DNA from 2 places in the Arthrobacter sp. Cr_A7 genome. Region 2 is predicted to be linked to the other one. Evidence: riboswitches for the same ligand, from Rfam matches in the RefSeq annotation. Region 2 holds a riboswitch; the other holds the start of a gene.
What was found. A riboswitch is a leader RNA that binds a small molecule or an ion and turns the genes downstream of it on or off. The one in region 2 is predicted to bind thiamine pyrophosphate.
Positions count from the first base shown of each region.

Region 1: another riboswitch for thiamine pyrophosphate. It lies ahead of thiD (bifunctional hydroxymethylpyrimidine kinase/phosphomethylpyrimidine kinase); the one in region 2 lies ahead of thiO (glycine oxidase ThiO).

Region 1 covers NZ_JARHXQ010000321.1:1,739-7,206, forward strand. The annotation lists gene P2Q66_RS19420 (Rne/Rng family ribonuclease) at 1-2,860, shown strand, start outside; TPP riboswitch at 3,013-3,110, shown strand; gene thiD (bifunctional hydroxymethylpyrimidine kinase/phosphomethylpyrimidine kinase) at 3,118-4,638, shown strand; gene rplU (50S ribosomal protein L21) at 4,937-5,245, shown strand; gene rpmA (50S ribosomal protein L27) at 5,307-5,468, shown strand, end outside.
Region 2 covers NZ_JARHXQ010000230.1:373-5,840, reverse strand. The annotation lists gene P2Q66_RS13750 (DEAD/DEAH box helicase) at 1-324, opposite strand, end outside; gene P2Q66_RS13745 (RNB domain-containing ribonuclease) at 624-2,105, opposite strand; gene thiE (thiamine phosphate synthase) at 2,184-2,918, opposite strand; TPP riboswitch at 2,946-3,064, shown strand; gene thiO (glycine oxidase ThiO) at 3,057-4,394, shown strand; gene thiS (sulfur carrier protein ThiS) at 4,391-4,627, shown strand; gene P2Q66_RS13725 (thiazole synthase) at 4,632-5,447, shown strand.

The DNA of each region.
Region 1 (5,468 bases), on a different contig from region 2:
AGCAGCCGTAACGCCGGAAGCGGCCCAGACGCCGTCGGCCGCAACGCCTGAAGCCGCCGCTCCCCAAGCCCAAACCGAGGAAGAAAGCAACGCAACCGCCACCGGTGCTGCTCCCAGCCCCTTCGGCTCGCTCTTCCTGGAACCCGCTTCCCCCACGTCCGTGCTGTTCCAGGCCCCGGACCTCAGCACGGTGGTGCGCCCCGCCTCCCCCGCCGCGGCAGCCGCCGAAGAGCCGGAAGAGGACGACGCCGAAGAAGGCGACGCAGAGGATTCCGCGGGCCGCCGCAGGCGCCGCAGCCGTGGCCGCCGAAACCGCGGCCGCCTTGATGACCGCGATGCAGAGGCAGGCGCTGAGGGCGACGACGAAACGGCCGAGGATGCCGACGAAGAGCAGGCCGGGCAGCTGGAAGAGGGCGTCACGTCGCGCCGCCGCCGTCGCCGCCGCCGTGGGGACCAGGACCTGGAACTGACCGGCGGCGGGGATGACGACCCGCCCAACACCGTGACCCGCGTCCGCGCGCCCCGCGTTGCCACCGAACCGGCCGTCAGCAACCGGGTCACCAGCGTCAAGGGTTCCACCAGGCTGGAGGCGAAGAAGCAGCGCCGCCGCGAGTCCCGCGATACCGGCCGCCGCCGCACCGTGATCACCGAGGCCGAGTTCCTGGCCCGCCGCGAGTCCGTTGACCGGCAAATGATTGTCCGGCAGCGCGACGACAGAATCCAGATTGCGGTCCTTGAGGACGGCGTCCTGGCGGAACACTTCGTGTCCAAGACGCAGCAGGATTCGCTCATCGGCAACGTCTACCTCGGCAAGGTCCAGAATGTCCTGCCCTCCATGGAGGCTGCCTTTGTTGACATCGGACGCGGCCGCAACGCCGTCCTGTACGCCGGCGAGGTGAACTGGGAGGCCGTCAACCTCGAAGGCAAGCAGCGCCGCATCGAAAACGCCCTCAAGTCCGGCGACACCGTCCTGGTCCAGGTCACCAAGGACCCGGTGGGCCACAAGGGTGCACGCCTGACCAGCCAGATCTCGCTGCCCGGCCGCTACCTCGTGTACGTGCCCGGCGGCTCCATGACAGGCATCTCCCGCAAGCTGCCCGACGTCGAACGCAACCGCCTCAAGCGCATCCTCAAGGACCGCCTTCCGGAGCACGCGGGCGTCATTGTCCGCACAGCCGCCGAGGGAGCGTCCGAGGAAGAGCTGACGCACGACATCAACCGTCTGCGGGCCCAGTGGGAAGGCATCGAAAGCCAGTCCACCTCCACCAAGGTCCTGGCGCCGGAACTGCTCTATGGCGAACCGGACCTCACCATCAAGGTGGTCCGTGACGTCTTCAACGAGGACTTCTCCAAGCTGATTGTTTCCGGCGAGGAAGCCTGGGACACCATCGAGGCCTACGTCACCTACGTGGCGCCGGACCTCGTGGGCCGCCTCGAGAAGTGGACCAAGGACCAGGACATCTTCGCGGCCTGGCGGATCGACGAGCAGATCCACAAGGCCCTGGAACGCAAGGTGTTCCTGCCCTCCGGCGGTTCGCTGGTCATCGACCGCACCGAAGCCATGACCGTGGTGGACGTCAACACCGGCAAGTTCACCGGCAGCGGCGGCAACCTCGAAGAAACCGTCACGAAGAACAACCTTGAAGCGGCCGAGGAAGTTGTACGGCAGCTCCGGCTGCGCGACATCGGCGGCATCATCGTCATCGACTTCATCGACATGGTGCTGGAGTCCAACCGGGACCTGGTGCTGCGCCGGCTGGTGGAGTGCCTGGGCCGTGACCGTACCAAGCACCAGGTTGCCGAGGTCACCTCGCTGGGCCTGGTCCAAATGACGCGCAAGCGCATGGGCACCGGGCTCCTGGAGGTCTTCGGTGAGCAGTGTGAGGCGTGCGCCGGGCGCGGCGTGGTCACCCACGACGATCCCGTGGAGCACCGACGCGCCAACATCGTTGCCGCCGAGCACCACGTGCAGCGTGCCGACAGCCGGCCTGAAGCCCGTGCTGAAGGACACCGCAACGAAGGCCAGCGGACCGACAGCACCCAGCCCGGTGTCCGTCCCGACCGCAAGCGGCGGCGCGGACGCGGCGGCCAGCAGCCTGACGTTGCCCCGGCGGCCGCGGCCGTACACGTGCACACGGTCCACCCGGACCCGTCAGACGCCGAACGCCACGCCAAGGCGGAAGCAACCCGACTGGCCCTCGCCAACATCGCTGCAGCAGCCCACGCGGCCCACCTGCACGACGATGAAGTTGCGGCTGCCCGCCAGGCACAGCCGGCCCAGCAGGCAGCGCCGGTCGAGGCGGACAAGCACGACGCCGATGCCTCCTCCCGTCCCGCCGCTGTCCTGACGTTTGGCGGTGAGAAGGTCGCCCTGCCGTTCGTCGAGCACGCGGAAGAACAGCAGGCGCAACCTGCCCTCACCCTCGACCGGCTCGCTGAAGCCTTTGCGCACCTCGGTGAGCCCGCTCCGGCTGCCGAGGCTCCGGCAGAACAGCCGGAAGCTGCGGTTTCGGCATCGGCAGCTCCGGCACCGGTAGTTTCGGCACCGGCAGTTTCGGAACCGGCCAAGGCCGGGCAGCCGTCCGCCGCCGCAACCGTTGAGAAGGACTGGTCGGACCACACCGTGGAGCAGTCACGGCAGCGGAGGCCACGGCGCAACCGCAGCGCCAGCCGTGCCCAGGGGGCTGCCAACGAGACGTCCGTCCAGCACCACGAGAGCGTCCCCGCAGCCAGTGCAGGCCACTCGCATGCCGCGAAGGCGCCGGAACCGGCTGCCGCCTCCGGTGCGGACACTGCAGGCGCCAAGCAGGCCGAGGCTCCGATCATCCTCGGTGTGGGAGTTCCTGCTTCCGAGCTCTAACCGCAGGCAGCACAAACAAAAACCCGGATGCCCGGAATCGCCCTCACGGCCGGTTCCGGGCATCCGGCGTTAACAGTGTTTCGGCCCGGACCAGGTTCCAGAAGCAGCGGCACGTCACCTTCGGTGCGTCGGCGGCAAAACGGCTAGGCTGGGGAACCGACACGGGGTGCCGCGCGAAGGGCCGGCTGAGATCCACACCCGTTGAACCTGTCCGGCTAGTACCGGCGAAGGGATGTCTCTTGTCTTCGACTCTTGCAATGCCCGCGGAAGCTCTCCAGTCCACTCCTGTCCTGCCGGATTCCGGCCGGGACCTGCCCCGTGTCCTGTCCATTGCGGGTTCGGACCCCTCCGGTGGAGCGGGTATCCAGGCGGACCTCAAAAGTATTGCCGCGCACGGCGGGTACGGCATGGCTGCCATCACAGCCCTCACGGCACAGAACACCCGCGGCGTGGAAGCCGTCCACGTCCCGCCGGCTTCCTTCCTGGCCAGCCAGCTGGACGCCATCAGTGACGACATCACCATCGACGCCGTGAAAATCGGCATGCTTGGGGACGCCGCCGTCATCGGGGTGGTCCGGGTATGGCTCGAAAAGGTGCGGCCCGCCGTCGTGGTCCTCGACCCGGTGATGGTCGCCACCAGCGGCGACCGGCTGCTGCAGGAATCAGCTGAGGCTGCGCTCCGCGACCTGCTGCCGCTCGCCCATCTCCTCACGCCCAACCTGGCCGAGCTCGCCATGCTGGTGGGCGAAAGCCCGCAGGATTCCTGGGAAGGCGCGCTCGATCAGGGGAAGCGCCTGGCAGCTGCCACCGGGACCACCGTGCTGGTGAAGGGAGGCCACCTGGCCGGGGCCGAATGCCCGGACGCGCTGGTCAACATGAACGGATTGCTGGGAGCAGAAGTCATCCAGGTGCCGGGGGAGCGGGTGGCCACCCCCAACAGTCACGGCACCGGCTGTTCGCTCTCCTCGGCGATGGCCACTGTCCAGGCGCGGCTGGGGGACTGGGAGGCATCGCTGCGGGAAGTGAAGCCATGGCTGGCAGGCGCGTTGGAAGCCTCCGGACGCCTGGACGTGGGAACAGGGAACGGGCCGGTCCACCATTTCCACCACCTGCGCCCCGTCCCGCCCGCCGGAGGATTCGCGGCGCGGCTGCGGGCCGAAGCCGACGAGGACCTCAAGGCGATCTACGGGCTGGACTTCATCCGCGGACTGGCCTCCGGAAGCCTCCCCGAAAAGGAGTTTGCCTACTACCTGGCCCAGGACGCCATCTACCTCAACGGCTACTCCCGCGTCCTGGCACGGGCAAGTGCCCTGGCACCCACCGAAACGGAGCAGGTGTTCTGGGCTGCCTCCGCGCGGCAGTGCCTGGAAGTGGAGTCGGAACTGCACAGGTCCTGGCTGAGCACCCGCCCCGTCCAGGCGAAACTGGGTCCGGTCACCAAGTCCTACGTGGACCACCTGACGGCTGCATCGGCGTCGGGCAGCTATGCAGTGCTCGCGGCCGCCGTCCTTCCCTGCTTCTGGCTGTACGCCGAGGTGGGCAAAACACTCCATGCCCGGTTTGTCGCCGCGGGCGAACCGGCAGCGCACCCCTATGCTGACTGGCTCCGCACCTACGCCGACGATGAATTCGCCGAAGCAACCCGCACGGCCATCACCATCGTGGACGGGGCCGGGCGGAACGCCTCGGATGCCGAGCGGGCGGCGATGGTCACCGCCTTCCGGCAGTCCTGCCGCCTGGAAGTGGACTTCTTCGACGCGCCGCGCCTCCACTCCTGACCGGCGGGCGGGCGCCCTGCCGGTAGTATGGTTGGGCGCGGTCCCGCCGCCGGGTTGGCCTGTGGTTCCTATCACAGCCAACGCGCCGGAACCAGCCTCATTTGCGGCCGAAGACGAAATTAGCGTAGTCTAGTTCTTCGGTGCTTACGCCAACACTTGGGTTATGACCCCTTCGGGGATAGCTCACGGATTCCCCCGGGGAATCCACGGCGTTGAGGCACAGCGGAAACCCAGCCAATTCAGAGCCGGGCACCGCACGCAAATTTAGTAATAAACGTCGAGAGAAGTGAGTTCCCAAGTGGTGTACGCGATTGTCCGCGCAGGCGGCCGCCAAGAGAAGGTTTCCGTTGGAGACTTCGTTACCCTGAACCGCGTCGCCGGTGGAGCTGGCAGCACCATTGAGCTGCCCGCGCTGCTCCTGGTAGACGGTGACAAGGTCACCTCCGCCGCTGCTGACCTGGCCAAGGTGACCGTCACGGCTGAAATCCTCCAGGACCTCCGCGGTCCTAAGATTGTCATCCAGAAGTTCAAGAACAAGACCGGTTACAAGAAGCGCCAGGGTCACCGTCAGGAACTGACCAAGGTCAAGATCACTGGCATTCAGTAACCACCGGTTACTGTTCAGGTTTTTCAGCAGATTCCCCAGAATTTAGAGGCAGGCATTTCAGATGGCACATAAAAAGGGCGCGAGCTCCACTCGCAACGGTCGTGACTCCAACGCTCAGTACCTCGGCGTCAAGCGCTTCGGCGGCCAGGTAGTTTCCGCAGGCGAGATCATCGTCCGCCAGCGTGGCACCCACTTCCACCCGGGCGCCGGCGTTGGCCGTGGC
Region 2 (5,468 bases):
CGCGTAGCCGGGGTCGTCCTGCCCGACGACGCGCTGCAGCGCCGGGATGCCGAAGCCAAGGGTCTTGCCGGTACCGGTCTTGGCCTGTCCGATGATGTCGTGGCCGGACAGCGCCACGGGCAGGGTCATGGCCTGGATGGGGAAGGGGTGGGTGATGCCGGCGTCGGCCAGCGATTCCACGATGTCTTCGCGGACGTTGTAGTCGGCGAAGGACTTTTCCGCGATTTCGTGCGGCTTCTCATCGGAGATGATGGTTTCTTCGGGCTCGATGGTCTCGGTGCCGGTGTCGTCCGTCAGAAGCTGATGGGTATGCAATTCACTCACAGGGAGTTTCCTTATTCATTTGGGCAATGGCGCTGCCTGCTCAACGGGCCGGCCGGGAGGCTGATCCGGAGCACGCTCGGGCGCGCAAGCAATTCCAGTGGAAGCCGATCGCGGGCTATCTAAATGCTGGCACTGGTGACCAGCGGGCAAATCTCAAGATCGCGTAGGGGCGGGCTTGTTGGTTTCAAATCAAGGAAATCAACGACCGGGCATCCATATCTACTTCTCCAGTCTAGCCGTACACGGCCTAAATCCCGGTTTCGGCCCTGCCGCGCCCTGAAGCGTGGTGTCCACAGGGACTACTGCACCAGTTCGAAGTGGACCTCGCGGGTGGCAATATCGGAGGAAACCAGGCGCACGCGGACCTTGGTGCCGGACTCCAGTTCGCCGGCGCAACGGGCGGTCACCGCGGGCTCGGACACCTGGATGATCCCGGAACCGCCGTTGCCGTTCCCGTTCCTGCCGTTTCCGTTTTTTCCGTTGCCGTTTTGCGGCTTGGACCCGGAAATGACGATTGCGTCGAATTCCTGGCCGATGTGGTTGACCAGCAGCGCCGCCTCCACGGTGTCCAGGGCCATGCGCTCCATCCGGGACGCCAGCTGGTCGGAGCCTGCCATGATGTCGGGCAGCGACGGCAGCGCCTCGCGCGCCCATGCAGGGACGTTGCCGCCGTTGCTCAGGGCCTCGCAGATCACCAGCACGAAGCGGTCCACCAGCCGGCGCAGCGGAGCGGTGGTGTGGGCGTAGGAGGCACCGATGGCGGACTGCACCGCGTCTTCCGGGACCACACCGTCAAAGGCGGTGTAGGAGGCGCCCCTGAACAGCATTCCCGCCGAATGCATGATGGCCAGCTGCCGGGGATCGGTGGGGTCCAGGGTCCGCAGGTATTCGCCGTAGCTGACTTCCCCGTCCCAAGGTTTGCCCAGCACTTCGGTCTGCAGCCGGAAGTGGTTGAGGGAGCGTTCATCCGGCGCGGGCATGGTGCGCAGGATACCCACCCTCCCTGCCAGCATGAGCTGGGCGGCGGCCATGCCCGTCATCAGCGAAATCTGCGCGTTCCAGTCCTCCACGGGAAGCTGCGGGGCGGCGGCGATGCGGTAGCCGCCGTCGGGAAGCTGGACGATCTCCTGTTCCGGCATGTTCAGGCTGGCGCCTTCACGGGCACGTTCCAGCTCCACGCGCTTGAGGCCAACCTCTTTGAGCAGCTGCAGTACGGGGGTTGCGTTGCCCGAATCCAGCTCAGCCTGCGCCCCCTTGTAGCTGAGCTTGGCCCGGCTGCGCATGCGCGCCCGCTTCACGGCGACGGAGGTGACTTCGGCGTCGCTGTCCAGCCGGAAATCCCAGACAAAGGCGGAACAGTCCTGCCCCGGCAGCAGGCTCCCGGCTCCCTCGCTGATGACTTCCGGATGCAGCGGAATCCGGCCGTCAGGGGCATAGAACGTCTGGCCGCGGCGCCGTGTTTCGGCGTCCAGGGGCCCGCCGGGCGTCACGAAGGAGGGAACATCGGCGATGGCGTACAGCACGTGGTACCCATCGCCGTCGGCCTCGATGAACAGGGCCTGGTCCAAATCCGTGGACGATGCAGGATCGATGGTGATAAACCCGACCCCGGTGAGGTCATAGGCCGGCAGCTGCAAGGCCGCGACGGCCGCTTCGGCATCCCTGACTGCGTGTACGGGGTATGGGCCGGGCAGTTCCAGTTCGGTCCGCAGGGCACCCAGGGCTTCCTCGAGGGCATTGTTGTGCTCGTGGACGTTGGGAGCCAGCCGATGATGTGACACGAAAATCAGCCTAGCCCGAAGAACCCCGATTTTGCATGGCATTGACGCCGCACGGGGCTGCGCCGTGTTGCGGCGTCTTTAGGGTGTGGCCCCGTCCAAGGCAGCGAGAAGGGCGGCGGCAGCGGCGGCAGGGTCATCGGCTTCCGTGATGGCACGCACCACAACGATCCGGCTCGCTCCTGCTTCCACAACCTGGTCCACATTGGAGTGGTCGATGCCGCCGATGGCGAACCAGGGCACCCCGCTCCCGGCCTCGGCCGAGGCTTCGGCGGCGTACTTCACCAGGTCCAGCCCGACGGCGGCCCTGCCGGGTTTGGTGGGCGTGGCCCAGACCGGTCCGACGCAGAAGTAGTCAAGCGCGGACGGTCCGGCTGCGGCAGCGAGGGCGGCGTCCACCTGCCCGGGGGCATGGCTGGAAAGCCCGATGGCGGCGTTGCCGTTGAGCAGGGTGCGGGCTGCATCCAACGGAAGGTCCTTCTGACCGATGTGGAACACCGGCGCACCGGACAACACGGCGATGTCCGCCCGGTCATTCACAGCCCACAGCCGGCCATGGCGCTGCGCCGCTTCCTTCAAAACCGCCAGCAGCTCCAGCTCCTCGGCCGCCTCGATGGCCTTGTCCCGCAACTGGATGATGTCCACGCCGCCGGCAAAGGCAGCATCCACGAACTGCCCGAAGTCCCCGCGGTCCCGGCGGGCATCAGTGCAGAGGTAAAGCCGGGCGCTGTTCAGGCCTGCAGTGCCTTCGGCATGGGTAAAGGCATCGGCGGCGGGGACTGCGGCAGCGGGGGCAGGGGACTGGGACACATTCATGGCTGCAAGCCTAGTTCCTCTACACTGGCCTCGTACTGCGGGAGCCCGCGGCAGCTGTCATAAAGCGCCGGGCTGAGAGGGCGTCAGAGCCGACCGCTTGACCTGATCCGGTTAATGCCGGCGTAGGGAAGGAGACACATGAGCACCCCAAACGTTGCCCCGCCCGGGGCTTCCTCCGGCGCCACCCGTGCCGACGTGGCCGTGATTGGCGGCGGAGTGGTTGGGCATGCCATCGCCTGGGAGGCGAGGCGTTCCGGACGGTCCGTCGTGCTGATCGATGACGCGCCCGGAGCCGGGGCCAGCTGGGCGGCTGCCGGAATGCTGGCGCCGGTGAGCGAGCTGCACTACCAGGAGGAGGACCTCCTGGAGCTCATGCTTGCCTCCTCCGCCCGGTGGCCGGGCTTTGCCGCGGAACTGGCCGCCGCTTCCGGCGAAAGTCCCGGGTACCTCACGACGCCGACGCTCGCCGTGGGTGCCGATGCTGCCGACCGCCGCGCCCTGATGGATTTGCGCGGGGTGCAGCAGGCCAGCGGCCTGTCCGTGGAGCCGTTGACTGTCAGGGAGGCCCGACGCCGGGAACCGCTGCTCAGCCCTGCCATCGCCTGCGCACTGGACACTCCCGCGGACCACCAGGTGGATCCCCGGCGCCTGGTGTCCTGCCTGCGGCGCGCGCTCGCCGCGCATGGCTCCGCCGTCGAAAGTAATGGAACAGACGTGGCGGGGGCCATCGACGGCTACGCCGTGCCGGACCGGGCCGCCGGGCTGGTCTGGGCGGACGGGGCAGTGGCCGGGGCCCTGCTCGCAGGCGGCGGCACGGTCCTGGCCCGCGAAACGATCGTTGCCAACGGCCTGGATGCCGCAGCCCTGGCGGGCCTGCCCGACGGCCTGCAGCTGCCGCTGCGGCCGGTGTATGGGGATATCCTGCGCCTGGCAGTGCCCCGACACCTCCAGCCGCTGGTGACCTCAACCGTCCGCGGGCTGGTCCACGGCGTCCCCGTGTATATCGTCCCGCGGCAGGACGGGACGGTGGTGATCGGAGCCACCCAGCGTGAGGATGCCCTTGCCGCAACACAAAGCGCACCGGCGGCCGGTGCCCGGGCTGCAGCGGGCGCTGTATCAGCAGGCGGGGTCTACCAGCTCCTCCGCGATGCCCAGGTCCTGGTGCCCGCCGTCGCCGAACTCGAACTGCTGGAATGCACAGCACGGGCGCGGCCCGGCACCCCGGACAACGCCCCGCTGCTGGGCCGGGTGCCGCTGGCCGGCGATCCGGCAGCCGGGGAATCCGCACACGTTGCGGGACTGATCATTGCCACCGGATTCTTCCGGCACGGCGTCCTCCTGGCCCCCGCAGCGGCGGCCATCTGCCGGGACCTTCTGGACGGCACGGCGGACGTCCGCTGGCAACCGTTCAACCCGGGCCGGTTTTCCGTGCGAGAACCGGCCGCCACCATCTTCAACATCAAGGAGACAGCATGAACATCACCCTGAACGGACAACAACATACGGTGGCTGACGGGGCCTCCATCACCATGCTCGTCAGCCAGGTCACCGGCCGCCCGCTCGCCGCTGATGGCCAGGCCCGCGACGGCGGCAAACTCGGCGTGGCGGTGGCGCACAACGCGCAGGTAGTACCCCGGAGCCAATGGTTCGCAACAGCGCTCGCCGACGGAGACGACGTCGAGCTCGTCACGGCAGTGCAGGGAGGCTGAGACCATGACCGAAACCACCACCATCACACCGGCCGGCGCCTCCGGCATGGACGACACACTGGTCATTGACGGCGTACCCCTGGCATCGCGGCTCATCATGGGCACCGGCGGCGCCCCAAGCCTGGACGGCCTCGGAGCCGCGCTCCTGGCATCCGGGACAGCACTGACCACCGTGGCCATGCGCCGCTATTCGACCGCGGAAACGGGCTCGCTTTTCCAGCTGCTCGTGGACCACGGCATCCGGGTCCTCCCCAACACCGCCGGCTGTTTCACGGCCCGTGATGCGGTCCTCACCGCCGAACTGGCCCGCGAGGCACTGGAAACCGACTGGGTGAAGCTTGAGGTCATCGCCGATGAGCACACCCTCCTCCCGGACGCCGTGGAACTGGTGGACGCCACCGAACAGCTGGTCAACCGCGGGTTCAAGGTGTTTGCGTACACCAACGATGATCCGGTCCTGGCGCTTCGCCTGGAAAACCTGGGTGCCACCGCGGTCATGCCCCTGGGATCACCCATCGGCACCGGGCTGGGGATCCTGAATCCGCACAACATCGAGCTCATCGTGTCCCGCGCCTCCGTCCCGGTGGTGCTCGATGCAGGCATCGGAACGGCGTCGGATGCCGCCCTTGCCATGGAGCTTGGCTGTGACGCCGTGCTGCTGGCCACCGCGGTGACCCGGGCGCAGAACCCGGCGCTGATGGGGGAGGCCTTCAAACACGCTGTCATCGCCGGTAGGCTGGCGAAAGCGGCCGGTCGGATACCGCGCCGCGAGCACGCGCTGGCGTCGTCGGCGATGGAGGGCCGGGCCGAGTTCCTGTAGGGCCTGCTCCTTCGGACCGGC